Regions from separate parts of the Massilia sp. 01N410 genome, predicted to be linked through region 4. Evidence: predicted binding sites of a transcription regulator. Region 4 holds the regulator's gene; each other region holds the start of a gene.
What was found. The regulator sigma-54, encoded in region 4, starts transcription at its own class of promoters, with help from an activator protein. The targets are predictions, from matches to a motif close to TGGCANGNAANCTGCTTT.

Region 1 (7,523 bases), on a different contig from region 4:
CGACACGATCTTCCGCGCCCGCTACCGCAACGGCTACGACAAGCCCGCGCCCCTGAACCCGGGCGAGGTGGTGACCATCCACCCGACGCCGATCGCGACCGCGATCCAGTTCGGCGTGGGCCACCGCATCCGCGTCGAAGTCACCTCGTCGAATTTCCCGAAATTCGTCCGCAACCTCAACACCGGCGGACCGAACGAGAGCGAGAAGGAGGGCGTGGTCGCGGACAATGCCGTCCATCACGCGCCGGATGCGGCGAGCTATATCGAGCTGCCGGTACTGCGCTAAGGCTTGCCGGGCCGCCGGACAAGCCAGTACCGCATGCCTGCCAACAGGAAGCGGTGGACTTCGTCGATCGGCGATGCGTCCCCCTGGCGCCGGAAGCCCGGTTCGCCCAGGATGGCGGACTGGGCTGTCCCGCGCAGCAAGGCAATCCGCCTGTCCTTCCTCTCCCGTGTTGTGGATTTTAACTTTCCTACCCCATCCGCGTAACCAAAGGTGCCGAGCTTGCAACTACCAGCAGTGCGAGTCTTGTGTTGTCATCTTTGTCATGGCAGGATGAGCCATCCTGAGCTCGCACACATTTGTGCGCATGTTCGAACCGGGCTTCGATATGCCAGAGAAAAACACTCCATCCGACAACGACGGGAATCTCGACGGTCAGGCAAGCGAAGCCCGCTATCGCGCGGCGTTCGAGCATTGCACCGACGCCCTGTTCCTGACCGGACTGGATGGCGGCATCCTGTCCGCCAACGTCGCCGCCTGCCAGCTGTTCGGCTATACGCAGGAGGAACTGCTGGCGCGCAATATCGGCGACCTGCTCGACAGCAAGGACCCGGACCTGGTCGCCGCGCTGGCGCGGCGTGCCGCGGCCGGCGAGGGCACGTCCGAGCTGCGCTTTGCGCGCCCTGACGGCGAAGGTTTCGAGGCGCGGGTCGTGGCCAGGGTGTTCACGGACGGCAACGGCCGGCCGGTGACCAGCATGAACGTCCACGACATCAGCGACAGCAAGAATGCGGAAGCGCTATTGCGCGAAAGCGAGCAGCGTTTCCGCCTGCTGTACGAGCATGCGCCGATCGGCATCGGCCACATCGACCTCGACGGCAAATGGATCTATGTGAATCGCGCCTTCGCGGCGATCGCCGGCTATACGCCGGAAGAACTGATCGGCCGCGACAATCTCGAGCTGGCCCCGCCGGACGAGCGCGAGCGCAGCCGCCAGTTCACCGAGCAGCTGCTGTCCGGCGCCATCGAGATCCAGCGCGACCGCCGCCTGCTGCGCAAGGACGGCAGCACACGCTGGATCCGCCTGACCGCGAAGATGCTGCGCGACGAAAGCGGCCATCCACTGTACGGCATCATCCTGTTCTTCGACATCACCGACGCCATGCACGCCGAGGAAGCCCTGCGGCGCAGCGAGGAGCGTTTCCGCACGACCTTCGAGCATGCGCCGCTCGGGATCGCCGAATGCGCGCCGGACGGCCGCTTCGTGGCCGCCAACACGACCCTGCTGGCGATGCTGGGCTATACCTTGGACGAGCTGGAAACCCTGTCGAACCAGGACATCACTCATCCGGCCGACCAGGAAACGGCAGTCCACAATTTCCACAAGCTGTTGACCGGCCAGCAGGCCGTGACGGTGGCGGAGCAGCGCTACCTGCGCAAGGACCGCTCGCAATTCTGGGTCAACGTCACCTGCTCGCTGCGCAACAGCGGCGACGGTCCGCGCGTGCTCGAGATCGTCGAGGACGTCACGGGGCGCAAGAAGGCCGAGGAAGCCCTGCGCGGCGCGGTCGAGTATTCCTACCACCTGGCCAGCCACGACGCCCTGACCGGCCTGGCCAACCGCGCCAGCTTCAACGAGCGCCTGAAGGACGCGCTCAAGTACGCACAGCGCGATGGCCACCTGGTGGCCGTGCACATGCTCGACCTGGACCGCTTCAAGTCGATCAACGATACCCTCGGCCACCACGCCGGCGACCTGCTGCTGAAGGAAGTCGCGCGCCGCCTGCGCACCCACATCCGCGAGACCGACCTCGCCGCGCGCCTCGGCGGCGACGAGTTCGTGATCGTCCAGACCCACCTGGCGGAGGCAGGCGCCGCCGAGGTGCTGGCCGACAAGATCGTGGTCGAGCTGAGCCTGCCTTACCTGCTGGACGGCCAGGAAGTCTACAGCGGCACCAGCATCGGCATCGCCGTGTATCCGAACGATGCGCACGAGCCGGGCCAGCTGGTGAAGCTGGCCGACCTGGCGCTGTACGAAGCCAAGAACCAGGGGCGCCTGAACTACCAGGTGTACCGCGAATCGCTGGGCAAGGCGGCCCAGGAAGCCAAGCGCTTCGAGCGCGAGCTGGAGCGCGCGCTGCGCGACGAGGAACTTTGCCTGCACTACCAGCCGCAATACGACCTGGAAAGCGGGCGCATCGTCGGCATCGAGGCCCTGATCCGCTGGCTGCACCCGGAGCGCGGCCTGTTGACCGCGGCGGATTTCATCCAGGAAGTGGAAAACGCCAACCTGATGCTGCCGGTGGGCGAATGGGCGCTGCGCACCGCCTGCTCGGCCCAGGCCCGCTGGGTGCGCGACGGGCTCGTGGTGCCGCTGACCTTGAACGTGTCCTCGAAACAGATCCGCCATCCGCGCTTTCCGGCCATCTTGAACCGGGTGCTCGACGACACCGGCCTGGCGCCCTCGCTGCTGCGCCTGGAGATGCGTGAGAGCGTGCTGCTGGATCCGAAGTTCTCGGCCCAGGCACTGCAGGAGGTGCGCAAGCGCGGCGTGAGGCTGGGACTCGACGATTTCGGCGCAGAGCTGGCGGCCCTGTCGTCGCTGCAGAAATTCCCGCTCGACATCGTCAAGCCGGGCCAGGAACTGGTGCGCCGGCTATCGCGCCACGACAACGCCTCGGCCATGCTGTCGGCCCTGGTCGGGGTCGCGCGCGACGTCAAGATCACGGTCTGCGCCGACGGCATCGAAACGGCCGACCAGCTGGCCGCCGTCAAGAATCTCGGCTTCGATTGCGGCCAGGGCTATCTGCTCAGCCCGCCGATGGCGGCGTCCGACATGGATCGCCTGGTGGCGGCCGAATTGGCCGGCTGAGGCACTTTTCGCCTGTCATGCATTGACCAGGCGGCCATGCGATCCAAGGCAAGCACGACGTCAAAACGGCTTCCTCGCGCACGCGCACGCGTGTCCAGTGAGTTTTTAAACTGGTAACAAGAGCGTAATGTAAACCACATCGCTGAGTGATCGCTGACCGCCTCGTTTTTATCGGCATGTCGCGATAACCCGCGTGCGGCTGGCATTTCATGCGAATTGCTTATCGAATTCCTGCATAAGCATTTACGACCGGTTGTGAATCCATGAATTCACTTTGCATGAATCCGGTTTCTGTCAGTGTTTTTTACAATACCAAAAATTAATTTGAAAAAAATAACTGCAAGTCGTTGAAAAATTTAAAAAAATCTACAGTGGCATAAAAAATGCTACGTGAGGAGCGCAACATCCCAATCAAAATAAAGGAGCTTTTATGTCTATTGCATCCAAATTCGCCGTCGTCGCAATCCTGTCGGGGGCTGGCGTTGCAGCGCAAGCCGCGCCGGTTACCTACCTTGGCGGTGACAATAACGTGTCCTCGCTTGCGCAAATGGTCAACTCTACTGCGGCAGCCGCAGCTTTTCTTTCGGTTGCCGGAAATCTCAATACGGTTGATTTCGAGTCGGCCCTGCCGGCCAACCTGACCATCACTGGCGGCGTCACAACCAATAACTCGGGATGTGGTGCCTTATGCGGGTTTAACACGACGGCCGGCGGACAATACTTCCGCAGCCTGGTTGGCGGTTCGGCGACGTTCAGCTTCGTTAATCCGGTCGATGCTTTCGGATTTTACGTTACCGGCCTGCAGACAAATCTAGTGTCGCAACAAACCATCGTCTATGTCGATGGTTCGTCAGTCACCCAGACGATCAACGTACCGTCCGCAACGGATGGGGGAGGGGCCTTCATCGGGTTTATCGATTACGGCAACCTGATTGCAAGCGTAACTTTCAACGCTACCAACGATATCGTCGCGTTCGATGATTTACGTTTTGGCCGCTCCGAAAACAATCCAGGCGGCCCCAATACCGATGTGCCGGAACCCGCTACGCTTGCCTTGTTCGGTCTGGCTTTCGCAGGACTCGCTTCGACCCGGCGTCGCAAATCCAGCTAAGTACTTGACCGGAAATAAATGTGAATTTTGGCAAACAGAACCGGATGCGGTGCAAGGCGGCGAGTGCGCCGCAGTGCGAGCACTGCAAGCAGGAGCCAACGCAGCAACGCGCCGGTTCTGGCAGCCAAAAACACATTTATTTATGGGCGAGTACTTAATCACATGAATGGCTGTCCGACTGGCGCAGAGCCATTCTCTACGCCAGTAATTTCGCAACAAATAAGTATTGCCGACAAGGTGCTCGGTGACCGGCAAGCTAGCGAAGCCTTGACGAGGCCGATTTATAAGCCTTCATCAAATCCAGAACGACCCGCGCCGCTCGGCAAACTTCCAGCCGCTGTCCGTCAGCCTGAACCTGTCGTAAAAGACGCCGGGCACGGGCGCATCGGCGGCGGCCGGCCTGGACCCCTCCTCGGCGGGACGCTTGGCCGACAGCAGCAGGATCCGCGATTGTCCGCGCGCCGACCCGGCATCGTCGACGCTGACGATGATGTCGGTGCAGACATGGAAGGTCATGACGTCAAGAGGCCGCTTGCGGAAGGCGGCGAGGATGGCATCAATGCCGGCGATGGCCTGGTCCGGCGCCGATGGCCGAAAGAGCAGGGCGTCCGGCGTGAACAGGGCCGCAAGTTCCTCGTAACGCCGCTGGTCGTTCAGGTAGGCGTATTCCGAGATCAGGCGGGCGCAGGCCCTTTCGATGGCGGCGTGGTCGTCGACGTGCATGCTCATCGTCCTCAGGCCGACTCCGGCACCCGCCGGGTTTTCAGGAAGTCTTCGAGGGTCTCGCCACGCATACTGGCGTAGACGGCCAGGTTCGACATCTTGACCACGCGCGCGAATTTTTCCAGCACGAAGAAGCTGACGCCATACTTCACCAGCCCGAGCCAGTCCTGGCGGGTCACCAGGCCGCGCTCTTCCTCGTTCAGCTGCAGCTCGTCGAAGGCGGCGTCCAGGTCGCGCGCGACCAGTTCGCGGAAGGCCGGCTCGCGATGGCGCCAGAAGAAGCGGTTCAGGCGAGCCGCGTGGATGCTGGCGTTCAGGTCGAAGGGATAGGTGCCTTCGAGTTCCTCCAGGCCGGCGGTTTGCGGATTGCCGTACACCGGCGCGGCGGGGGCGTGTCCGTCGCCCTCCTGTTCGTAGATGGCGACCGCCATATTCGTGGTGGTGGCCAGGTAGTAGCTCTGGTGGATGCACCTGATGTTGTCGTTCAGGGCGCCGCGCATGGCCAGCCACATGATCACCTCGGCGCTTTCGGCGCCGCCGAGTTCCACCAGTTCCGCGTGGCGCATCTTCGCCAGCCTTTCCGGCTCCTCAACGATCAGACGCAGGAATTCCTCGTCCCACTCGATGTTGTTGAAGCCGGTACGTTCGCCGTGGATCTGGTGCGAGAGGCCGCCGGTGCCGACCACCGCGACCTTCAGGTCTTCCGGATAGGATTCGATGGCGCGCCGCACCGCCTTGCCCAGCTTGTAGCAGCGCGCGGCGGTGGGCAGCGGGTATTGCAGGACGTTGATCGCGATCGGCACGATGGCGCCCGGCCAGGTGGGCTCGTGCGGCCACATCAGGGCCAGCGGCGAATTGCAGCCATGGTCGAGCGGACGGTCCTGGAACATGGCCATGTCGAATTCGTCGTTGACCAGCGATTCCATGACGTGGATGGCGAGCTTTGGATGGCCCTTGATATCGGGCAGCGGACGCTTGCCCGCGCCCTCGTCTGCCATCTCGAAGTTCGGCGAGACGCCGACCGCGAAGGTCGGATAGCAATCGAAAAAGAAGCTGTTCGCATGGTCGTTGTAGAAGAACAGCAGCACGTCCGGCTTCTGCTCTTCCAGCCATTTCGCGACCGGCTTGTAGTTCTCGAACAGCGGCGCCCAGGCCGGGTCGTTCTGCCGCTTTTTATCGTATGCCAACCCGATGGTGGGGACGTGCGAGGTCCCGATACCGCCAATAATCTTCGCCATGTTCTCTCGACTCCCTCGTTCAGATCGTATTCATGTCCAGCCATTCCCGCAAGGCGCGCAGGACCGCTTCGGGTTCTTCCATCATCGACATATGGCCGCTGCGCTCGATCAGGCGCAGCGCCGCGCCCGGGATCAGTTCGGCCATGCGCTCGTGGCGTTCGGGCGGGCTCCAGCCGTCCTCCATCCCGCAGATCACCATCGTCGGGCAGGCGATGCTCCTCAACACATCGGTGGCGTCCGGACGGCAGAGGAGGGCGCGGGTCTGGCCCGCGTAGACCGCGCCCGACATCCGCCCCACCATGTCGACCACGGCCTTCACCAGCCGCGGGTCGTCGCGCCTGGCGGGGGCCAGCATCGGCAGGCCCCAGGTCGGCGCGATCGAGGCGATGCCTTGCTCGCGCGCCTGGTTCACGAGGACCATCCGCCTTTCCTGCTCGCCGGGCGCGGCTGCTTCATAGCCGGTATCCAGCAGGGCCAGCCTCTCGACGCGCTGCGGCGCGCGCCGGACGACTTCCAGCGCCACCCTGCCGCCCATCGAGTGGCCGGCCAGGGCAAAGCGCTCGGGCGCATCCGCCAGCACCCTGTCGGCCATGGCCTGCATCGAGTCGAGGCCCTCGAAGCTGATCGTGCGGACTTCGTACTCGGGCTGCAGGGCCGCGGCCTGGGCTTCCCAGACGGCGGCGTCGCACAGCAGGCCGCACAGGAGATAAATCGTTTTCTTCATGTCAGTCGATGTATTTCAGGCCCGCCTTGGCGAGCGGCTCGCGCATGCCGTACATGTCCAGGCCCAGCACGCCGGAGGCCAGTTTCGCGCGCTTTTCCCCTTCCAGGTCTTCGCGCTTTTGCGCGGCTTGCGCAACGCTTGCGGCATCGCCGCCCGGCACCACCACCACGCCGTCGTCGTCGGCGATCACGGCGTCGCCCGGGTTGACCAGGGCGCCGGCACAGATCACCGGGATGTTCACCGAACCGAGCGTCGCCTTGATCGTGCCCTTGGCGCTGATCGCCTTGCTCCACACCGGAAAGCCCATCTCCTTCAGCACGCGCACGTCGCGCACGCCGGCGTCGATGATCAGGGCCTTCGCGCCGCGCGCCATGAAGCTGGTCGCCAGCAGGTCGCCGAAGAAGCCGTCCGTGCACTCGGCGCTCAAGGCGGCCACCACCACATCGCCGGGCTGGATCTGTTCCGCCGCCACGTGCAGCATCCAGTTGTCGCCGGGATGCAGCAGCACGGTGACGGCGCTGCCACCCACCTGGGCACCCGCATGGATGGGACGCATGTATGGCTTCATCAGGCCGACCCGGCCCATGGCTTCGTGCACGGTGGCGCTGCCGAAGGCCGCCAGGCGCTCGACG
Region 2 (7,523 bases), on a different contig from region 4:
GGCATTAAGCGCCTGATTTACAATATTTTTTTCGGAACAGTCTGTTCATGGCCCGGAACTTGCTTTTTATGGGAAGTGGAAAAACGCTTCGCATGATCGCAACACATCTTTGGGGATAACGCACGTGGCTACCGAAAATCAAGAAAACAATGGAAACGCAGCGCCGTTGTCCTTGAGCGAACGCGGTGCCGCCCGGCGCCGGCTGGCCAAGGCCGGTGTCGGTGCCGTCGGCGTCCTGTCGACGCTGGAAAGCCACGCGACCTTGAAGCTCATGACCTGCAAGTCGCCGTCGGGCTCCATGTCCGGCGGCATGAGCAGCCATTACGGCGGCGTCAAGCCGGCATGCGAGGGCTTGTCGCCGGGCTTCTGGAAGAACCACACCGGCTCCTGGCCATGCTCGATCGACACCTGGTTTGCCGACGTGTTCTACGTGGCGGGCAACCGCGGGTCCTGCACCGTCAAGACCAAGAACACGAGCTACCTGTGCTCGACGATGCTGAACCTGCTGAGTCCGCAGAAATTCGACAAGTACAATCTGGCGATGCATGCGATCGCGACCTACCTGAACATCAAATCCGGCAGGATCGGTTTCCTGTCGACCGACACGCTGCTGGCGATGTGGGCCGACGTCCAGACCAAGGGTTACTACAGCCCGGCCGCCGGCGTCAGGTGGAGTGCCGAACAGGTCAAGAATTATCTCGAATCCACCCACGATTGACGAGGCGACAGCGAGCATGTGGCGTGTGGTGCCGGGGCAGTCGCTTGCTTTCCGGGAGTGGGACGAAGAAGCGGTGCTGTACAACGACCTGTCGGGCGGCACGCACCTGCTGGACGGTGCCGCCGTCGATGTCTTGCTGGCGCTGCGCATCGGTCCCGCCGATGCCGCCACGCTGGCGGACCGCCTGGCCGCGCGTTTCGAGGCCGATACCGACGAACTGCGCGCGATGATCGAGCACATGCTGGCCGGCCTTGCCCGCCTCGACCTCGTCGAGCCTTTTCCATGCTGAGCGTCGGCGACTTGCCGCAGGGCGAGCTGGCGGCCCGCCTCACAGGGCCGGGACTGGTCCTGCGCACCGGACCGTTCGCCAACCGTATCCGCAGCGACGTGCCGCAGCTGGCCACCGGTATTGCGCTGCTGTATGCGGATTATCCGGTCGACGAACCTGGCGGCTTTGCCGACTTCCATCTGTCCTTGCACCGCGCCGGCAGGCTGCGGCGTTTCTTCCGCCCACAAGTCCATTTCGCCTACGAGGGCGTGGCGCCGTTCCAGCCCTTGCCGCTGGCGCATGCCTACCCGATGTTCGAATGGGTGATGAACTGGTGCGTGTCGCACCGTGCCCATTCCTACCTGATCATCCATGCCGCCGTGCTGGAGCGGCACGGCCGCGCAGTGGTCCTGCCGGCGCCTCCCGGATCCGGCAAGAGCACCCTGTGCGCGGCCCTGGTGATGCGCGGCTGGCGCCTGCTGTCCGACGAGATGACCCTGGTCAGCCTGGACAACGGTACGGTGCTGCCGCTGCCGCGTCCGGTCAGCCTGAAGAACCAGTCGATCGGCGTGATCCGCGCGTTCGCCCCCGATGCCGTGCTCAGTACGCCCGTGGAAAAGACCGCCAAGGGCACTATCGCCCACCTGAAGGCGCCTGCGGAGAGCATTGCGCGCGCGGCGGAACCGGCCCGGCCGGCCTTCATCGTGTTTCCGCGATATGAGGCGCAGGCGCCGATCAGCCTGCGGCCTTTGCCGAAGGCGCGCGCCTTCATGGGCGTAGCCGAGAACGCTTTCAATTACCAGGTGCTGGGCGCACGCGGTTTCGGCGCGCTCGGGGCCTTGATCGACGCGACCACGGCCTTCGAGTTTCGGTACAGTAAACTGGACGAGGCTGTCCAGTTATTCGAACGACTGGCGAAGGACGGCGCATGACGGCATCGCCACCGCTGTTCCCGGTACTGCTGCGCGTACTGCGCGATCCCGCCGCGGCAGCCGGGCTCGACCTGGCCGGCTGGGACCTGCTGCTGCGCCAGGCGGAGAACGCCGACATGAGCGTCATCCTGCTGATGCTGCTCGACGATGCCGGACTGCTCGACCAGGCGCCGGCGCCGGCGCGCATGCACCTGGAGTGGGCGCGCGTGGCCGGCGAGCGCCATGCCCGGGCGGTGCGCAACGAGGTGAGGCAGATCGGCCGCGCCCTGTCCGGTCTCGGCCTGCCGCTGATCCTGCTGAAGGGCGCGGCCTACGCGATGGCCGGCCTGGCGGCGGGGCGCGGCCGGATATTTTCCGACATCGACATCCTGGTGCCGAAGGCGCAGCTGGGCGAGGTCGAAGGGGCCCTGATGATGAGCGGCTGGGCCAGCCTTCACCAGGATGCCTACGACCAGCGCTACTACCGCGAATGGATGCACGAACTGCCGCCGATGGAGCACGTGCGCCGCGGCAACGTCATCGACGTCCACCATGCCATCCTGCCCGAGACCGCCGACCGCCGTCCCGATCCCGCCAGGCTGCGCGCGGCCGCGGTGCCGCTTGCCGATACCGAGCCCGGCATGCTGCCGCTGTACGTGCTGGCGCCGCGCGACATGGTGCTGCACAGCGCCGTGCACCTGTTCTACGAGGGCGAGTTCGAGCATGGCTTGCGCAACCTGTTCGACATCCACCGCCTGCTGCTGCAGTTCGGCGCCCGGGACGGCTTCTGGAACGGCCTGCCGGCGCGTGCCCGCGAGCTGGAACTGGGGCGGCCGCTATTCTACGCCTTGCGTTATTGCCGGCGCCTGCTGGGTACGCCGGTGCCGGACGCCGTGCTGCGCGCCATGGAAAGCGAGGCGCCCGGCCGTCCGCTGCTGGCGCTGATGGACCGCCTGTTCCTGCGCGCCCTGGTCCCCTTCCACCCGAGCTGCGCGGATGCCTTCACGCCGCTCGCCCACGGCATGCTGTATATCCGCGGCAATTGGCTGCGCATGCCTTTCTTCCTGCTGCTGCGCCATCTTTTTCACAAGGCCTTCCTTTCTCCTGACGCGACGCCGGCGCACTGATATTATTAAAAGATTACCGATATGTAATCACTCCTATTGCGAGGAAGACATGGGCAGCGCGGAAAACAGGTGGGTGAGACTCCAGGACCTGCAGAATTTCCTGGCCGAAGGCAGTCTGGACGAAAGCCTGCAGAACCAGGCCGCACTGACGGCGGAGCTGCTCGGTGCCGGCAGCTGTTCCATCATGCTGCTCAACAGCGGCGCCCCGGGCCAGCTGCGCATGACGGTCCACGCCCGCTTCGGCAAGCTGCCGGACGCCGCTCTGACGGCCTCGGTGGGGCAGGGCGAAGGGATCTGCGGCCGGGTACTGGCCAGCGGCGAGGCGCTGCTGATCGAAGACATCGCGCAATCCGAGGTGGCGGCGCTGGCCCAGGGCCGCGACGGCATCGGCGGCAGCCTGATGTCCGCCCCGCTGAGGGTCGACGGCAAGATCGTCGGCGTGATCAATGTCGCGGGCGCCAGGGAGGGCCAGGCATTCACCCAGGGCGATCTACAATTGCTGAATATAATCGCACTATTCATCGGCAAATCGATTCAGGTGCAGCAGCTGCAACGTTTGCTCGACTCGCGTTTTTCCCAACTGGCATTGCTGCAGGAAGCGCGCGACCAGGTCCAGGACAAGGTGCGCCTGGCCTACCGCAATCCCGAAGACGCCGCCAAGATTCTCGCGCGCTCCTTTTTTAAGGAAATGACCAAGGCCGGCTTCGAATCCGGCCAGATCGTCAGCGCGGCAACCGAACTGATCGAGCAGTTGAATTTGAAGCTCAAGCACTCACCTCCGTCCTCTCCACCGACTTCCAACTGATTCATGCAAGACACCACGACCCAACTGGCGCCGGCCCTGGACGCCTGGCAGGCACTGCTCGGCCCGGAAAACGTGTTGCACGGCGAAGCCGCCCTGCAGGCCTGGGGCGCCGATACCACGGGCGCGACGCGCCGCCTGCCGGCCGCGCTGCGCATTCTCGACAGCAAGCACTTGCCGGAGGTAATGCGCATCGCCCAGCGCTACCGGATTCCCGTGCATCCGATCAGTACCGGCCACAACTGGGGCTACGGCAGCGCGCTCGCGGCGCGCGACGGCTGCGTGATCATCGACCTGTCCCGGCTGCGCGCGATCCTGCATTTCGACGAGGACATGGGCGTGGTCACGCTCGAGCCCGGCGTCACGCAAGGCATGCTGGCCGAGTTCCTGGAAAAGCAGGACTACCCCTTCATGGTGCCGACCACCGGCGCCGGTCCCCACTGCAGCCTGCTCGGCAATGCGCTGGAGCGCGGCTACGGCGTCACGCCGATCACCGATCATTTCGCGGCGGTGACGGACCTCGAGGCGGTGCTGGCGGACGGCAGCCTGTACCGCTCGGCGATGCGCGAAGCCGGCGGCGACGACATCGCGCGCCTGTTCAAGTGGGGCATCGGCCCCTATGCCAGCGGCCTGTTCACCCAGAGCGGCCTGGGCATCGTCACGCGGATGAGCATCATGCTGGCGCGCCGTCCGGAAAAAGTGAAAGTGTGCCTGTTCAGCCTGAAGGATGACAGCCTGCTCGAGCCGGCCGTCGAACGGATCCGCGCCATCCTCGGCCGCCTGCCCGGCACGGTCGGCGGACTGAATCTGATGAACCGGCACCGCGTGCTGGCGATGTCGGCGCCGTATCCGGCCGACCGCGTCGGTCCCGACGGCCTGATCCCGCAGGAGGTGATCGAGGCGCTCGGCAGCCAGTACCAGATCCTGCCCTGGACCGGCTTCGGCACCCTGTACGGCACCGCGCGCATGGTGAAGGCGGCGCAGAAGGAGATCCGCGCCGCCCTCAAGGGCGTGGCCAGCCGCCTGCTGTTCCTGAGCCAGGACAATGCGAACACGCTGCTGGCGCTGTCGCGCTGGATTCCCGGGCCGGCCGGGCGGCGCCTGTCGAGCACCGCCTCGACCCTGGCCAGTTCGATGGAACTGGTGCTGGGGCGTCCGAATGAGACGGCCCTGCCGCTGGCCTACTGGCGCAATCCACGTCCGCACGGGGAGGGGCCGCGCGATCCGGCGCGCGACGGTTGCGGCCTGATCTGGTACGCGCCGCTGGTGCCGATGCGCGGCGCCGGCGCACGCGCCTATGTCCAGATGGTGAGGGAGATCACCCGGCGCCACGGCATCGAGCCGCTGCTGACGTTTACTTCGCTCAGCGACAAACTGTTCGACAGTACCGTGCCGCTCCTGTTCGACCGCAATTCGCCGGCGGCGGTGGCGGCGGCCCAGGCCTGCTACCGGGAGCTGATCGCCGCCGGCCGCGAGCGCGGCTGGTTCCCGTATCGCCTTGCGGTCGATGCCATGCCGGATCTGCAGCACCTGCTGGACGACTCGGCGCGCCTGCATGCGCGCCTGCGCCGCGAACTCGATCCGCATGACCTGCTGGCGCCCGGACGCTATCACAATTGATAGTAGGCGTAGTTGTGTTAAGCAGTTAACTGTCGACTTCTTTTACAAGTTTTGTCAACTTTCCTTTAAGAATCTGTTGAAATGTTAATTTCCTAATAATAATTCTCTTCAAGATCAGTTAGTTATAAGGCATTTATTCAAGCTGGCACGCAGGTTGCTTATATACCTTTGCTGTCGTTAATGATTAATTGATTCCATTATTGGAGAGAACATGAAGAAGTTACTCGCTTTCGCTGTCGGCGCCGCTGTGAGCATCGGTGCGTATGCTGCACCGGCTCCCACCAATCTGCCGGCAGGCCCGATCTACCTGAAGTTCTCGGGTCAAGAACAGATCGCCATCAACGGCGCACACACCTTCGGTAACAACGAAATCAACTGGGGCGTTATCCTGGTGTCGACGGCCGAAAAAGGCGACGTCAACACGCCGCACGATGCGATCGATCCGAACGGTGAAATCTTCTTCGTCAATGGCCAGCAAGGCCAGATCACCGGTATGTTCTACGGCGTCCAGCAAGGTTCGCCGTCGGCAACCAACCCGTTCCCGGCTACCGGCGGCTATCTCGACCTGTACTGGCGCAATACCGACACGATGAGCAAATCGTCGGTGTCGAACACGTCCATCAGCCCGAGCATCCGCTGCGGTGAAAGCTGCGCTACCGGCTTTACCGAAGGCACCTTCCTGGCCCGTATCATGTTCGATACCGGCATGGATACCGGCAACCCGACCAATACCATCGTCGGCGACCAGGTGCCAAGCAGCAATGGCTTCACCGGCAATGCCGATTCCTACGGTTCGGTCGTGACCGATGCCATGATCGACGGCAAAACCGGCCTGTGGGCCAACCAGCTGAACTCGAACTGGTTCTCCAGCTACCTGGGCCTGCGCGACCTGCGCTTCAAGAACAGCTACAACTACAACCCGCTGTGGAATGGCGGCGAGAACATCCTGGGTGCCCGTATCGACGATCCGGGCCAGGCATTCGCCCTGCCGGAGCCGGGTGCCCTGTCGCTGATGGGCCTGGCCATGGTCGGCATGGGCGCCGCCCTGCGCCGCCGCGAGAAGAAATCCGCCAAGTAATTCCTGGCGCGCCACTTGAAAAGGCCTCTTCGGAGGCCTTTTTTCTTGTGCTGATTGACAACATCAGCGCCTTTCATGTCTACTTGCCAAATGTATATGCGAACCCGCCTTCTCCTGCAGGTCCCGGCAGTCATGCTGATCCTGGCGTTCGTGCCGACCAATCCCGGCAAGCTGGCCGCATTGCTGCTCCTCTGGATCCTGAGCTTCGGCCGGCTCGGCAAGGTCGAGGCGATCTTCTACGTCTGCGTCTGCGCCTTCTTCACGGCGATGAATGCCGCTTCCCTGAAGCAGGGCATCTTCATGTTCGCCCACCCGGACATCCTGCTGCAGCCGGTCTGGGAACTGTTCATGTGGGGCTTCTATCTATTGCACACGCGGCGCCTGCTGAACGGCCCGGCGCCGGCCGGCAGGCGGGCGACCGTATGGGCGCTCGCGCTGGCCTATTCGGCCGCCTTCGCCACCATCCACGACAGCAATACGCTGCTGCTGGTGACGGGCGTCCTGCTGCTGGTGGGGCTGGCGCTGTTCCACGAGCCGCTGGACCTGGCCTATACCGGCTATATGGTGCTGCTGGGGGCGCTGATCGAATACACGGGCGTGCACAGCGGCCAGTGGGGCTATCCGGGCAATCCGCCGGGCGGCGTGCCGCTGTGGTTCATCACGATGTGGGGCGGCATCGGCCTGTTCATGCGGCGCCTGATCAACCCGATCCTGGCGCGCCACGAAGCGGCCGCGCGGACGGCGGCCGAAGCGCCGGGCGGCGCTGCCTGAATGCCGGGGTAGGCGCGTTCAGCCGAGGTTGGTCAGGCGGCGCGCGATGCCTTCTTCTTCCTTCTGGGAGAAGAAGTAGGGGAACAGCGAGCGTTCGTTTTCCGCCGAATCGCTGGTGCCGCCGTAGCGCTCGATCTGGTCCTGGACGTAGTCGAGGCTGTTCCACAGCAGCCAGCCGGGGGCATCGACACGGGGATTGATGCGCAGCTCGCCGACGCGCTTGAAACC
Region 3 (7,523 bases), on a different contig from region 4:
CCTACGACAATCTGCGTGGCGGCCCCGGTGCCGCCGCCGGGCTGACGAGTGCGGACCTGTCGGATTCGCGCCTGCATGTTGCCGGCTACGCCAACGTGGGCGCATGGAAGCTCGGCGCCGGCGTCCTGCACCGGAATAACGAGGGCAGCAAGACCCAGCCGAAGAGCACGCTGGCCTACGTCGATGCCGCCTATTCCGTGACCCCGCAACTGGTCGTCGACGGGCAGATCGCCAGGCTCGATTTCAAGGACAGCCCGAACGATTCGGCGCAGCTCCTGCTGCGCGCCATGTATAACTTCTCGAAGCGCACCACCGTGTATGTGGCGGCCGGCCATATCGTCAACGACGGTACTGCCGCTGTGGCCTTGAGCTCGGGCGGCTCGGTCGGTGCGGGCCTGTCGCAAACCGGCGTGATCACCGGTATCAAGCACTCGTTCTGAGGCGAGGGAAGTAGGGGCAAGCGGCGGCGATGTCCGCTTGCCCCGGCCGGGTTCAGGCGCCCGGATCGCGGAACTTCTCGATCTTGTCGAACTCCACGTTGTACCAGCCGCCGTTCACCTTCTCGGCCTTGCGCAGATAGACGTTCTGGATCGTGTCGCGGGTCGCCGGGTCGATCTCCATCGGGCCGCGCGGGCTAACCCAGGCCATGCCCTTCATCGCCGCCAGCAGCTTGTCGCCATTGCTGTCGCCGCCGGTCTTGGCCAGGGCCAGGTAGAGCAGCTGCATGCCATCGTAGGCGCCGACCGAGTGCATGTTCGGGCGCATGCCCTTGTTGGCCTTCTCGAAGGCCTCCACATACGCCTTGTTCTCCGGCGAGGGATGGGCGGCCGAGTAATTGAAGCTCGAGACCACGCCTTCCGAAGCCGCGCCGATGGTTTCCATCAGGTCGTCGTCGACCACGTCGCCGGTGCCGATCAGGCGGATGCCGGCATTGGCCAGGCCACGGTCGGTGAACTGCTTCATCACCGCCGCCCCCTCGCCCGAGGGGACGAACACGAACAGCGCGTCCGGCCTGGCGTCGCGCACGCGCGCCAGGAAGGGCGCGTAGTCCGGATTGCGCAGCGGGACGCGCAGGCTTTCCAGGATCTTGCCGCCCGCCTTGGTGAAGCGCGTGACGAAGGTCTTTTCGGAGTCGAGCCCCGGACCGTAGTCGGACACCAGGGTCACCACGGTCTTGATCTTGTTCTTCGGCGCCCATTCGGCCAGCGGCGCCGTGACCTGCGGCAGGGTCAGGCCGGTGCGCACGATGTAGGGCGAGCGCTGCGGAATGATCGAGGTGGCGGCCGCCATCACGATCATCGGCACCTTGGCCTGGGTGGCGATGGGGGCCGCGGCCAGGGCCAGCGGCGTCAGGCCGAAGCCGGCCAGCACCTCGACCTTGTCGCGCGCCACCAGTTCCTGGGCCAGGCGCTTGGTGACGTCGGGCGAGAGCCCGCCGTCGTCCTTCAGAATGACTTCGATCTTGCGGCCGGCCACGGTATCGCCGTGCTGCTGGATGAACAGCCGCACCGCCGCGTCGACCTGGCGGCCGGTGGAGGCGAAGGGGCCGGACATCGGCACGATCAGGCCGACCTTCAGCGGGGTGGCGCCGGCGGCGCGCGCGAACGAGGGCAGCAGGCCGGCGGCCAGGGCGGTGCCGCTGGCCAGCAGCAGGTGGCGGCGTTGCAGGTCGATTGGATGGGGCATCTTGTCTCCTTTATTGTCGTTGGATGGGATCCCGGGCGTAAGGACACCGCGACCAGGATTGCCTGATTGTCGGGCAAGCGCCGAACGGAGGGGTGCGAAATGCTGCTGATGTGGTCTAATTTACTTATCGCAAAGTCTTGCGCGCCCACTGGCAGGGCCGTGCTACCATCGGTTGTAACTTCCGGTTCCTCAGCGCGGATCACATCATGGCCTCCCACAACGCCCCGGCAATCCAGCCCCAGCTCGACGATCTGCTCGAGCACATTCCCGCGGGCGTCGTCGTGCATGGCGTCGACGGCCGCATCCTGAACGCGAACCGGCTCGCCTGCGAACTGATCGGCATGAGCGTCGAGCAATTGAAGAACAGGGTCAGCGGGAAGGCCCGGCCCCTGCTGCGCGCCGACGGCTCGCCCTTGCCGCCGGATGAACTTCCCGCCAACGTCGTGCTGCGCACCGGCAGCAAGGTCTCGGAAGTCATCCTCGGCATTGCCGAACCGCAGCCGGAATCGGTGCGCTGGCTGATCTGTAACGCGTATCCGGAATTCGATTCCAAGGGCAAACTTTGCCGGGTCATCGTCTGCTTCACCGACTGTACCGCGATGAAGCAGGCCCAGCAGGGATTGCAGAAGTCCGAGGAACGGCTGCGCCTGATCCTGCAAGGCTCGACCGATGCGCCGTGGGACTACGATCTCGAGAAGAACGAGATTTATTACTCGGACCGCTGGTGGGAAATGCTCGGCTACCGGCCCGGCGAACTGGGGACCGATACCAGCCTCTGGCTGGACCTCGCCCACCCCGACGACAGGGTGCGTGTTGCCGGCTACTGGGACGATCTGCTGGCCAGCCAGCGCGGCACCTATAGCGTCGAATGGCGCCTGCGCCATCGCGACGGCCACTACGTACCGGTGCTGTCGCGCGGCCTGGTGACGCGCGATGCGGCGGGCAAGGCCCTGCGTGTATCCGGAACGAATACCGACCTGACCGAGCAAAAACTGGCGGAGCGCCGTATCTACGAACTGGCCTATTACGACCATCTCACCGGCCTGCCGAACCGCCGCCTGCTGGGCGAGGAACTGGACAAGGCGCTGGCGCGCAGCGAACGCACGGGCCGCCTCGGGGCGGTGGTCTTTCTCGACCTGGACAATTTCAAGCTGCTCAACGATACGATGGGCCACGACTTCGGCGACATGCTGCTGCGCCAGGTGGCCGAGCGCCTGCGCCATACCTTGCGCCACTGCGACCAGCTGGCCAGGCTGGGCGGCGACGAGTTCGTGCTGGTGCTGGAAGACCTGGGCGACGACCCGCACGAGGCGGTGATCGAGGCCCAGCACGTTCTGGAAAAGCTGCTGTTCACGCTCGGCCAGCCTTATTACCTGGATGGACGCCTGTTCGTCAGCACGCCGAGCATCGGGGTCACCTTGTTCGACGGCGCCGCGACCGGCATCGAGACCCTGCTCAAGCAGGCCGACCTCGCCATGTACCGTGCCAAGGCGGAAGGACGCAATACCGCGCGCTTCTTCGATCCTCGCATGCAGGCCTCGGCCGAATACCAGGCAAGGCTGGAGCGGGCGCTGCGGGAAGGCTTGCTGGACCACCAGTTCGTGCTGTTCTGCCAGCCCCAGTTCAACAGTGAGGGCCAGGTGGTCGGCGCCGAAGTGCTGCTGCGCTGGCGCCGCGCCGACGGCTCGCTGCTCGGTCCCACCGAATTCATCGGCCTGGCCGAGTCGTCGGGCATGATCGTGCCGCTCGGCCAGCACGTGCTGGAGGAAAGCTGCCGCGCGCTGGCACGCTGGCGCAGCGACCATGTACTCGGACAGCTCGAGCTGGCGGTCAACGTCAGCGCGCACCAGCTGCGCAGTGCCGATTTCGTCGCCCGGATGGTCGACATCCTCGAGGAAACCGGCGCGCCGCCGGGCAAGCTCTGCCTGGAACTGACCGAAAGCGTGCTTGCCGAAAATGTCGCGGACACGATCGAGCGCATGCGCGCACTGCGCGGCCACGGCCTGCATTTCTCGCTGGACGACTTCGGTACCGGCTATTCCTCGCTCGCCTACCTGAAGCGCTTTCCGCTCACCGCCCTGAAGATCGACCGCTCCTTCGTGCACGACGTCCACGTCAATCCCGATGCCGTGCCGATCGTCAAGGCGATCATCGCGCTGGCGCGCACGCTCAAGCTCGACATCGTTGCCGAGGGCGTCGAACACGAAGCGCAGCGCAACTTCCTGGTCGATGGCGGCTGCGGCACGCTGCAGGGTTACCTGCTGGGCCGGCCGATGCCCATCGGGGACTTCGAACGGATGTACGGCAGCGGCGGGATCGGCACGGCCTAGACCTTGCGCCCAGGGCGCCGGCCTCAGCAGCCGCGCGGTCGCGGCAGGTAAGGACGCGGTGCCGGATGCCGGCGCCGGTCGGCCAGCCTTTGCCGTTCATCTCCACCTCGCCGATGACGGTCGTCGTATCCGGCGAGCCCGCCAGCATCCACGTCACGCGATACAGGCGCCGCCTCGCTCGCGGCGGGTTGTTCGACGGTCTCAAGTAAGTGTCCAAACGAAAGGTGGTGACATGGAAACTTTCGGTAATCTTTACGCATTTCTTTGGGGTTACAATGAATGTTCAGTTAAGTCGTTGATCTGAAAGAACTCATTTAAGCTGGAATGTATTTTGCTGTGGTTAAGAGTTGCATTACTTGGATGTCCATATAAAAGCGAAGTAACTTCTGGGGGAGCAAAATAATGAGATCTAAGGTTCTGAAAATTGCATTGACAACGGCATTTCTAACGGGCGCGGCGCCAGCGTTCGCAAACCTGGTCTATCAAACGGGAACGCAACAGACCGGCACCGGCCTGGGGGCGGTACAGACGGTGGTAACGGTCCAGGACAATGGTGGTGGGAAGAAAAACGGCACCGAGTCCGGATGCGTGACCTACGTCAGCGGCAATCCGGCCACCCCGGCGGAAACCTGCCCGACGGCCTTAAAGTTGGGCATGCCCACGGCCCTGGAAGGCGGCGACAACACTGCCGGTAACGCTGGTAACAATACCTATTTCCTCAGTTCGATCACCGGCCTCGCCAGCGCGGGCCTGCTCGGCTTCGTCGTCAACGTCAGCGAGCCCGGCGCGACCACGGCCACACTGACCGACCTCTATATGAGCCTGTTCAGGGTTTCGGACAGTACGACGAGATACTACAACTACATGGGACCGGACCTGGTGCTCAGCGACACCGGTGGTATCGGCCAATCGGGCCTTCACCGTTTCGTCCTGGACGACGCCCAGGCCGCCGACGCCGCGGGCTTCTGCAGTAACCTGGCCAACTGCATTGTCGGAGGTGGTGTCCAGTTCCTGAACGGCACAACGCAAGGGGCGCCGGAAACCGTCCGGGTGGCCGCCTTCGAGCGCGAGACCCCGGGCAATCCCGGCGGCGAGGTGCCGGAACCGGGCTCGCTGGCCCTGCTGGGCGCAGGCGCGATGGCCTTCGGCGCAATGCGCCGCCGCTTCACCGCAAAGCAGTAAGCCAGGCGGACAAGGGCCCGGGCGACCGCATCGGTATCACTTGAAGCGGCGTCCGGGCCGGCCGTCCATCCAGGCCGGGCGCCGGCAAGCATTACCCATCACCCATCATCCAGGCAGGCGGTACTGGCGCCTGGCGTCGCGAATCGCTTCGTGATGCCGGTTGGCCCAGTCGACCAGGCCACGCATCGGCACCATGAAGGAACGCCCGAGCGGCGTGAGCTCGTATTCGACCCTCGGCGGCACTTCCGGATACACGGTCCGCAGCACGAAACCGTCTTCTTCCAGGCGCTTGAGCGTGGTCGACAGCATCTGCTTGGACACGTCGCCGATCGCACGCATCAATTCATTGAAGCGCAGGGTGCCGCAATCGAGGGAATGCAGGACCAGCAGGGTCCACTGGTCGCCGATGCGGTCGAGGATGTCGCGGATCGGGCAGCCGTCCGCGGTGTCGGCGTCCAGGCAGGGATGGGCAATTAGTGTGTCGCGCATGGGAATCGGTCCGGCATGGTCAGGCCGCACTGACCAGATCATGCCGCGGTGACTTCTTGTAAAGGGCTCCAGCCTAGCATAGGATGGGGCGTGGTCTACACGGAGAAATTTTCATGGCAAGTATTGCCCTCATCGGCGCCACCGGCAACGTCGGTTCCCGCCTGCTCGACGAACTCGTTTCACGCGGCCACCAGGTCACCGCCATCGGCCGCGATCCCGGCAAGGTTCCGGCGCGTGCGGGCGTCAGCGCCGCGCGCGCGGACATCAATGACGAAGCCGGCCTCGCCGCCGTACTGCGCGGACACGATGCCGTGATCAGCGCGGTGCGCTTCCTGGACAGCGACCCCGAAACCCTGCTGGCCGCGGTGCGCAGCGCCGGCGTGCCGCGCTACCTGGTGGTGGGCGGCGCCGCGAGCCTGCTGGTGGCGCCCGGCAAGCGCCTGCTCGACCAGCCCGATTTCCCCGAAGCCTACAAGGCCGAGGCGACGCGTGGCGCCGCTTTCCTCGACGCCCTGCGGCAAGTCCAGGACCTGGACTGGACCTTCCTGTCACCGTCGGCGATGTTCGTGCCCGGCGAGCGCACGGGCCGCTTCCGGCTCGGCCAGGACGAACTGCTGACGGGCGAAAAAGGCAGCTCGATCTCGTACGAGGATTTCGCCATCGCGATGGTCGACGAACTCGAGAAACCGGCCCATTCGCGCCAGCGCTTCACCGTCGGTTACTGAACCCGCAGCGCCAGCCGGAGCTGCCGCAGCAGATAGTCGACGTCGGCGGCGCCTGTGTAGCGGCCCAGGGTGATCCGCATCGCGCCGCGGGCCAGCGCCTCGCTCAGGCCGAGCGCGCGCAGGACGTAGGAGGGCGCGGCGCTGGCCGAGTTGCAGGCGGAACCGGCCGACACCGCGATGCCGGGCAGCTTGTCGGCCAGGGCATCGGCGCCGGCGCCGGTAAAGCTGATGTTCAGGTTGTGTGGAATGCGCTGTTCCATGTCGCCGTTGAAGCGCACGCCGGGCAGGGCGGCGAGCCCGCCGCACAGGCGCTCCCGCAGCGCGCCGATGCGCGCGGTTTCGTTCGCCATGTCCAGGCGCGCCAGTTCGAAGGCCTCGCCCATGCCCACGATCTGGTGGCTGGGCAGGGTGCCGGAACGCAAGCCCTTCTCGTGCCCGCCGCCATCCATCTGCGCCTCCAGCCGCACCCGCGGATCGCTGCGCACGTAGAGGGCGCCGATGCCCTTGGGACCGTAGACCTTGTGGGCGCTCAGCGACAGCAGGTCGACCTGCAGGCGATCGACGTCGATCGCCACCTTGCCGGCCGCCTGTGCCGCGTCCACGTGCAGCAGTACGCCGCGGGCGCGGCAGATGCGTCCCAGTTCGCCGATCGGTTGGATCACGCCGATCTCGTTGTTGACCATCATGACCGAGGCCAGGATGGTGTCGGGCCGCAGCGCCGCTTCGAAGGCGGCCGGGTCGAGCAGGCCGTTCGGCTGCGGCTGCAGGTAGGTGACCTCGTAGCCCTCGCTCTCCAGCCGGCGCATGGTGTCCAGCACGGCCTTGTGCTCGGTCGTCAGCGTGACCAGGTGCCGGCCTTTGGCGCGGTTCGCGTGGGCCGCGCCTTTCAGCGCGAGGTTATTGGATTCGGTGGCGCCGGAAGTCCAGACGATGTCGCCGGCGGCCGCGCCGACCAGGGCCGCGACCTGGGCGCGCGCCCGCTGCACCGCCGAAGCGGCCTCAATGCCGAAAGCGTGGGAGCTGCTGGCCGGGTTGCCGAATTTTTCGGTCATGTACACCAGCATCTTCTGCGCGACGCGCGGATCGACGGGCGTGGTCGCCGCGTAGTCGA
Region 4 (7,523 bases):
CAAGCGCATGCGCGTGCCCGTGATCGCCATGACCGGCAAGCCGGGCTCGCGCCTGGCCCAGGTTGCCGACGTCCACCTCGACGTCTCGGTCGACAAGGAAGCCTGCCCGCTGAACCTGGCGCCGACCGCGTCCACCACCGTCACCCTGGCGCTGGGCGATGCCCTCGCCGTCGCGCTGCTGGAGCTGCGCGGCTTCAAGTCGGAAGACTTCGCCCTGTCGCACCCGGGCGGCGCCCTCGGCCGCAAGCTGCTGACCCACGTGCGCGACGTGATGCGCAGCGGCGACGCGGTGCCGAAAGTGAAGCCGAATGCTCCGCTGACCGAGGCCCTGCTGGAAATCTCGCAGAAGGGCATGGGCATGACCGCCATCGTCGACGACGCCGGCCGCCCGGTCGGCGTGTTCACCGACGGCGACCTGCGCCGCCTGTTCGAGAAGACCCATGACTTCAGCAGGCTGACGATCCAGGACGTCATGCACGCGAATCCGCGCCGCATCCATCCCGAGCAGCTGGCGGTCGACGCCGTTGCCGTGATGGAGGAATTCCGCATCAACCAGATGCTGGTGACCGACGCCGACGGCATGCTGGTCGGCGCCCTCCACATCCACGACCTGACCCGCGCCAAGGTGATCTGATGGTGACCCAGCTGGAACATCTGCAGCGTGCCGCGCGCGTGAAGGTCATGATCTTCGACGTCGACGGTGTCCTCACCGACGGCAGCCTGACCTATGACGCCAACGGCGAGATCACCAAGACCTTCTTCGTGCTGGACGGCCTCGGCATCCAGCTGCTGAACCGCACCGGCGTGCAGACCGCCATCATCAGCGCGCGCAATTCGCCGATCGTGGTCAAGCGCGCCGCCGACCTCGGGATCACCCACGTGTTCCAGGGCCAGCACGACAAGCGCCTGGCCTTTGCCGAGCTGCTGGAAAAGACCGGCGTGACGGCCGAGCAGTGCGGCTACATCGGCGACGACGTGATCGACCTGCCGCTGTTCACCCGCGTCGGCTTTGCCGTCACGGTGCCGAGCGGCCATCCGGAAGTGCAGTACCGCGCCCACTACGTGACGAAGAATGCGGGCGGACGCGGCGCCGTGCGCGAAGTCTGCGACATGGTGATGCGCGCCCAGGGAACCTACGAACAGGCATTGGCACCGTACTTTGGATAATCCTTCGCAAGCCATGGCGACCACGACCTACGTCAACAAGCGCACCGCGCACCGCTGGCGTCTGCTGGCATTGATGCTGGCGGCCGTGTTCTTCGCCTTCGGCAGCTTCTGGCTGGTGCAGGTGATGCGCGGCGAAGGCGAAGCGCACCGCGTCGACGTGGGCGACGATCCGGACTACATCATCGACAACTTCAGCTTCGTGCGGATGTCGGAAGCCGGCCAGCCGCGCTACGTGATCTCGGGCGAGCGCCTGACCCACCGCCCGGCCAACAACACCTCGGTGATCGACAAGCCGGTCGTGCAGAGCATGAGCACCGACCGGCCGCACATGACGATGACGGCGAACACCGCCAACGTCAACCAGGACCAGAACCAGATCGACCTGATCGGCAATGTCGACATCTCGCGTCCCGGCAACGCCACCTCGAAGCCGATGCGCATCCGCACCGAGGCGCTGACCGTGCTGCCGGACGAGGAAATCTCGAAGACCGACAAGCCGATCCAGATGACGCTCGGCGCCGCCTCGGTCACCGGCGTCGGCATGGTCGCCAACAACGCCACACAGCAGGTGACGCTGGGCGGCCGCGGAGAACTCATCTTCCCGCCGAAAGGAAAACAATGAAAAAAATACTCGCTGTCGCCGCGCTGTCGCTGGCAAGCCTGACCGCCTCGGCGGAGCGTGCGGATTCTCTCAAGCAGGCCAAGATCGATTTCAACAACGCGCACATCGACGAGGTCACCCAGACCCGCACCTTCACCGGCAACGTCGTGCTGACCCGCGGCACCCTGACGATCAAGGCCGACAAGGCCGTGCTCACGGAATCGCCGGAAGGCTATATGGCGGTGACCCTGACCGCCGCGCCGGGCCAGCCCGCGACCTTCCGCCAGAAGCGTGACGGCGGCCCCGACCTGTGGGTCGAAGGCCAGGCCCAGCGCATCGAATACGACGAGCGCACCGAGCTGGTCAAGCTGTTCTCGAACGCGGTCGTCAAGCAGCTCGAGGGCAAGCGCATGACCAGCGAGGTGAACGGCCCGTTCATCTCCTACGACAACCGCACCGAGCAGGCCAACGTGTTCAACGACACCAGCGGCGAAAGCAAGCCGGGCGGCGGACGCGGCACCATCATCATCGCGCCGCGCCGTACCGCGCCGGCGGCGGCTCCCGCGACCACGCCGGCGGCGCCGGCAGGGAAGCAGTAAATGAAGGCCGTCCTTGCCGCTGCCGCGCTGTTGCTGGCGCCGCTGGCGCAGGCGGAGCGGGCGGATGCGCTCAAGCCGCTGAAGGTGGTCGGGGGCAACGGGACCCTGGACCAGGTCACGCAAACCGTGGTCCTGACCGGCGGCGTGACCGCCACCCGCGGCACCATGCTGCTGAAGGCCGAGCGTGCCGAGATCAAGGAAGCGCCGGACGGTTACAAGACCATCGTCCTGGTCGCGGCGCCCGGCAAGCCGGCGTCGTTCCGCCAGAAGCGCGACAGCGGCCCCGAGCAGTGGGACGAAGGCCAGGCCGAGCGCATCGAGTACGACGAGCGCACCGAGGTCGTCAAGTTCAGTTCGAACGCCGCCATCAGGCAGCTGGAAGGCAGCAACGTGATGCGTGAAATGGGCGGCGAATTCATCGCCTACGATGCGCGCAAGGAAGTCCTGCTGAACCTGAACGACCCGAGCGGCGTCGACAGGCCCGGCAAGGCCCGCGCCAGTTTTACTTTTTATCCGCGCCGCACTGCGTCGGCCGGGCAACCGGAAGCAGGAAAGCAATGATGGATGTACACGCAGACGCCGCCGCCATCGCGAGCGGCGGCAGCACCCTGGTGGCCAAGGGGCTGCAGAAAAGCTACGGCAAGCGCCTGGTGGTGCGCGACGTTTCGCTGCAGGTCGCCTGCGGCGAGGTGGTGGGCCTGCTCGGCCCGAACGGCGCCGGCAAGACGACCTCGTTCTACATGATCGTGGGCCTGGTGCCGGCCGACGCCGGCGCCATTGTCATCAACGGCACCGACATCACCAGCCTGCCGATCCACCGGCGCGCCATGCTGGGCCTGTCCTACCTGCCGCAGGAAGCCTCGGTGTTCCGCAAGCTGACGGTGGAGGAGAACATCCGCGCCGTGCTGGAACTGCAGCGCGAGGACGGCAAGCCGCTGGGCAAGAACCGCATCGAGGAGCGCCTCAACGAGCTGCTGGCCGAGCTGCAGATCGAGAAGCTGCGCGAGAACCCGGCGCTGTCGCTGTCGGGCGGCGAACGGCGCCGCGTGGAGATTGCGCGCGCCCTCGCCACCAACCCGCGCTTCGTGCTGCTGGACGAGCCGTTTGCCGGCGTCGATCCGATCGCGGTGATCGAGATCCAGCGCATCGTGCGCTTCCTGAAGGAGCGCGGCATCGGCGTCCTGATAACCGACCACAACGTGCGCGAGACGCTCGGCATCTGCGACCGTGCCTACATCATCAACCAGGGCGCGGTGCTGGCGTCGGGACGCCCGGACGACATCATCGCCAATGAATCGGTTCGCCGCGTCTACCTGGGTGAACATTTCCGGATGTAGTCATGAAACAGACGCTGCAACTCAAGACCTCACAGCACCTTGCGCTGACACCGCAACTCCAGCAGTCGATCCGGCTGCTGCAGCTGTCCACTCTCGAGCTGCACCAGGAGATTGAACAGGTCCTCAGCGACAACCCGCTGCTCGAACGCCTCGACGATCCGCTCGACCACTCGGTGCGCCTGCTGGCCGACGGCGCGATCAACAACGGCGCGTCGACCTCCACCACGCCCGACTCGCCGCCCTCGTCCAGCCAGGGCGAGGAGGGCAATGGCGGCGGTGGCGCCGAAGCCGAAGGCGGCGACAGCGACAACGGCGATGCCGGCGGCGCCGAGCACGACATGGACTGGGGCGATTCTGGCCGTTCCGGCAGCGGCAGCGGCGGCGAGGAAGAGGACGGCCGCCCGCAGCTGGAAGCCAGCCCGGTCTCGCTGCGCGAACACTTGATGGAGCAGGTACGCCTGACCTGCATGTCGCCGCGCGATTGCGCGCTGGTCGAGATCGTCGTCGACACCCTCGACGACAACGGCTACCTCGAAGAAACCCTGGACGAGCTGCATGCGCGCCTCCCGGCCGAACTCGAAGTGGAATTCGAGGAGTTGCGCACCGCGCTGGCGCTGGTGCAAAGCATGGACCCGCCCGGCGTGGGCGCGCGCAGCGCCGCCGAATGCCTGGCGCTGCAGATCCGCCGCATGCCGGGCGTGCCGCTGGTCACGCGGCGCATGGCGCTGACCATCGTCGAACGCTACCTGACCTGGTTCGCGCAGCGCGAATTCAACAAGCTCAAGAAAGCCCTCGACTGCGACGACGAAGACCTGCGCGAAGCCCAGGCCGTGATCCGCCATTGCAATCCGCATCCGGGCGCGGCCTTCGCTTCCGACGTTTCCGACTTCGTGGTGCCGGACGTAATCGTGCGCCGCGCGAAGGACGGCTGGAGCGTGCAGCTGAATCCCGAGGTGATGCCGCGCCTGCGCGTGAACAGCCTGTATGCCACCTTGATGAAGCAGGGAAAATCGGAATCCCAGCTGGCGGCGCAGTTGCAGGAAGCAAAATGGCTCATCAAAAACATGCGCCAGCGCTTCGATACTATCCTTCGGGTAGCTCAAGCAATCGTGGAGCGCCAGCGGAACTTTTTCTCCCATGGCGCCGTTGCCATGCGGCCCCTTGTTTTACGTGAGATAGCTGATACACTAGGTCTACACGAGAGCACAATTTCTCGTGTCACAACTCAGAAATACATGCTGACGCCGCACGGCATGTTCGAGTTGAAGTACTTTTTCGGGAGTCACGTCGCGACCGAGGCAGGAGGAGAAGCCTCCTCGACCGCGATCCGGGCTCTCATCGTACAACTCACAGGAGCAGAAGACCCCAAAAACCCTTTATCCGACAGCAAGATCGCGGAGATGCTAGGGGAACAGGGAATGGTTATCGCACGCCGCACGGTAGCGAAATACCGCGAGGCGCTGAAGATCCCTCCCGTCAGCCTCCGTAAATCTCTGTAGCAAGCTCTTTCAGCAAGCTCTTGCAGCAAGCTTCTTGCAACAACGCTGCCCTGGTGCGTGGTATGCGCGTACGACAGGCAGCGCATCATCAAAGGAGTGTGTATGAATCTCACTATCAGCGGACATCATCTCGATGTAACCCCGGCAATCCGTGAATACGTACAGAACAAGCTCGAACGCATCACCCGCCATTTCGATCAAGTGATCGACTCCCACGTCATCCTCTGCATTGACAATCTCACCGAGAAAGAAAAACGCCAGAAGGCCGAGATCAACTTGCGCCTCGCCGGCAAGATCGTTCACGTCGCCAGCGCCGCGCACGACTTGTACGCCGCGATCGACATGCTGATGGACCGGCTCGACCGGCAGGTGCAGAAGTACAAGCAGATGCTGCAGGATCACAGTAGTACACCGCTCAAGCGCATACCCAACGATGGAGGAGAAGCTGCCGCTACAGCGTGATCCTTCCGCTGGCGCAGCACAAGCAAGGAAGGGCGCATCTGGCGCCCTTTTCGTTTTCCGGGCCGCGCTACAATGCCGTTTTCCATTTCAATAAATAAAAGAACATGAGCGAATACGTGCAGACCCGCGTTGCCAGCGGCACCGGCATCATTACCCTCGACCGTCCCAAGGCCCTGAACTCGCTGTCGCTGGAGATGGTGCGCGCACTGACGGAGACCCTGCTGGCCTGGCGCGACGATTCGAACGTCGACGCCGTCGTTATCAAGAGCAGCAGCGAGAAAGCCCTGTGCGCAGGCGGCGACATCCGCTTCTTCCACCAGGCCGGGCGCGCTACGCCCACTGGAGGCAGTGCCCTGCTGGAAGACTTCTTTACCGAAGAATACGCGCTGAACCACCTGATCCACTTCTATCCGAAACCCTATATCTCGTTGATGGACGGCGTGGTCATGGGCGGCGGCATGGGTATCGCCCAGGGCGGGCCCGAGACCGGCCTGCGCATCGTGACCGAACGCACGAAGATGGCCATGCCCGAGGTGAACATCGGCCTGTTCCCGGACGTCGGCGGCAGCCACTTCCTGTCGCATGCGCCGGGCGCGCTCGGCATGCATCTGGGACTGACGGGGCTGACCATCGGCGCCGCCGATGCGCTCTACGTCGGCCTGGCCGACGTGTTCGTGCCGGGCGCCGAACTGCCGGCACTGCATGCGCTGATCGCTGCGACGCCGGGCAAGCAGCTGGCCGATGCGATCCGCGCCTTCGCCGCGCCGTTCGCGCAGCAGGCCGGCGCCAGCGAACTCGAAGCGCAACGCGCGCTGGTCGACAGGCACTTTGGCGCCGACTCGGTACAGGCCGTGATGGTCTCGCTGGAGGGCGATGACACCCCATTCGCGCAGAAGGCCCTGGCCGCGATGCGCCAGCGCTCGCCGCTGATGATGTGCGTGACGCGCGAGATGCTGGTGCGCGGCGCCACGATGGACGTGGCCGCCTGCCTGCGCATGGAGCGCTCGCTGGTGCGCCGCAACTTCGAACACGGCGAAGTGCTGGAAGGCGTGCGCGCGCTGGTGATCGACAAGGACAATGCGCCGAAGTGGAACCCGCCCGCGCTGGATGCCGTCACGCCGGAGATGGTGGCGCGCTTCTTCGAGCCGGTGTGGCCGGCGCATGCGCATCCGTTGCGCCACCTGGCATAAGCGGCGCCCGCTCCGCCGCCCCGGCATCCGCCGGGTTTTTTTTCGCCTGCCGATAATGCGTTGCAGCATAAGCACGAATTTATGCGATGATTTCATCAGGCAATGAAATAATGGCATAGCCAAGCACAACAATAGAGGAGTCCAATTTGTCGTTTCTGATCGTCCTGGCCGCACTGGCCTTCCTGATGGTGGCCGCCTACCGCGGCTATAGCGTCATCCTGTTCGCACCGATCGCCGCCCTCGGCGCGGTCCTGTTCACCGACCCGTCCGCCGTGGCGCCGGTCTTTTCCGGCATCTTCATGGAAAAGATGGTCGGCTTCGTCAAGCTCTACTTCCCGGTCTTCATGCTGGGCGCCGTGTTCGGCAAGGTCATCGAGATGTCCGGTTTCTCGAAATCCATCGTGCAGGCGGCGATCCGCTACATCGGCCGCTCGCGCGCGAACGCCGTGATCGTCGCCGTGTGCGCGCTGCTGACCTATGGCGGCGTGTCGCTGTTCGTGGTGGTGTTCGCCGTGTATCCGTTTGCGGCTGAGCTCTACCGTCAGAGCAATATTCCGAAGCGCCTGATGCCGGGCGCGATCGCACTGGGCGCCTTCTCGTTCACCATGGATTCGCTGCCGGGCACGCCGCAGATCCAGAACATCATCCCGACCACCTTCTTCAAGACC

Region 1: the regulator sigma-54 is predicted to act here: its motif matches at 3,468-3,485, upstream of AC1DOP_RS00665 (PEP-CTERM sorting domain-containing protein).
Region 2: the regulator sigma-54 is predicted to act here: its motif matches at 5,590-5,607, upstream of AC1DOP_RS16855 (PEP-CTERM sorting domain-containing protein).
Region 3: the regulator sigma-54 is predicted to act here: its motif matches at 4,337-4,354, upstream of AC1DOP_RS00725 (PEP-CTERM sorting domain-containing protein).

Annotation. Positions count from the first base shown of each region.
Region 1 covers NZ_JBFTRV010000001.1:141,229-148,751, forward strand. The annotation lists gene AC1DOP_RS00655 (CocE/NonD family hydrolase) at 1-286, shown strand, start outside; gene AC1DOP_RS00660 (sensor domain-containing protein) at 612-3,095, shown strand; gene AC1DOP_RS00665 (PEP-CTERM sorting domain-containing protein) at 3,526-4,206, shown strand; gene AC1DOP_RS00670 (nuclear transport factor 2 family protein) at 4,501-4,935, opposite strand; gene AC1DOP_RS00675 (gallate dioxygenase) at 4,941-6,167, opposite strand; gene AC1DOP_RS00680 (alpha/beta fold hydrolase) at 6,187-6,891, opposite strand; gene ligK (4-carboxy-4-hydroxy-2-oxoadipate aldolase/oxaloacetate decarboxylase) at 6,893-7,523, opposite strand, start outside.
Region 2 covers NZ_JBFTRV010000012.1:71,598-79,120, forward strand. The annotation lists gene AC1DOP_RS16825 (hypothetical protein) at 173-718, shown strand; gene AC1DOP_RS16830 (HPr-rel-A system PqqD family peptide chaperone) at 735-1,007, shown strand; gene AC1DOP_RS16835 (HprK-related kinase A) at 1,001-1,918, shown strand; gene AC1DOP_RS16840 (nucleotidyltransferase domain-containing protein) at 1,915-3,024, shown strand; gene AC1DOP_RS16845 (GAF domain-containing protein) at 3,098-3,829, shown strand; gene AC1DOP_RS16850 (FAD-binding oxidoreductase) at 3,833-5,446, shown strand; gene AC1DOP_RS16855 (PEP-CTERM sorting domain-containing protein) at 5,658-6,524, shown strand; gene AC1DOP_RS16860 (hypothetical protein) at 6,621-7,295, shown strand; gene AC1DOP_RS16865 (GNAT family N-acetyltransferase) at 7,314-7,523, opposite strand, start outside.
Region 3 covers NZ_JBFTRV010000001.1:153,504-161,026, forward strand. The annotation lists gene AC1DOP_RS00710 (porin) at 1-440, shown strand, start outside; gene AC1DOP_RS00715 (ABC transporter substrate-binding protein) at 493-1,686, opposite strand; gene AC1DOP_RS00720 (putative bifunctional diguanylate cyclase/phosphodiesterase) at 1,893-4,016, shown strand; gene AC1DOP_RS00725 (PEP-CTERM sorting domain-containing protein) at 4,419-5,198, shown strand; gene AC1DOP_RS00730 (winged helix-turn-helix transcriptional regulator) at 5,304-5,687, opposite strand; gene AC1DOP_RS00735 (NAD(P)-dependent oxidoreductase) at 5,801-6,412, shown strand; gene AC1DOP_RS00740 (IscS subfamily cysteine desulfurase) at 6,406-7,523, opposite strand, start outside.
Region 4 covers NZ_JBFTRV010000010.1:70,654-78,176, reverse strand. The annotation lists gene AC1DOP_RS15090 (KpsF/GutQ family sugar-phosphate isomerase) at 1-634, shown strand, start outside; gene AC1DOP_RS15085 (KdsC family phosphatase) at 634-1,167, shown strand; gene lptC (LPS export ABC transporter periplasmic protein LptC) at 1,181-1,789, shown strand; gene lptA (lipopolysaccharide transport periplasmic protein LptA) at 1,786-2,367, shown strand; gene lptA (lipopolysaccharide transport periplasmic protein LptA) at 2,368-2,928, shown strand; gene lptB (LPS export ABC transporter ATP-binding protein) at 2,928-3,704, shown strand; gene AC1DOP_RS15060 (RNA polymerase factor sigma-54) at 3,707-5,203, shown strand; gene hpf (ribosome hibernation-promoting factor, HPF/YfiA family) at 5,306-5,665, shown strand; gene AC1DOP_RS15050 (enoyl-CoA hydratase/isomerase family protein) at 5,770-6,855, shown strand; gene AC1DOP_RS15045 (GntP family permease) at 7,002-7,523, shown strand, end outside.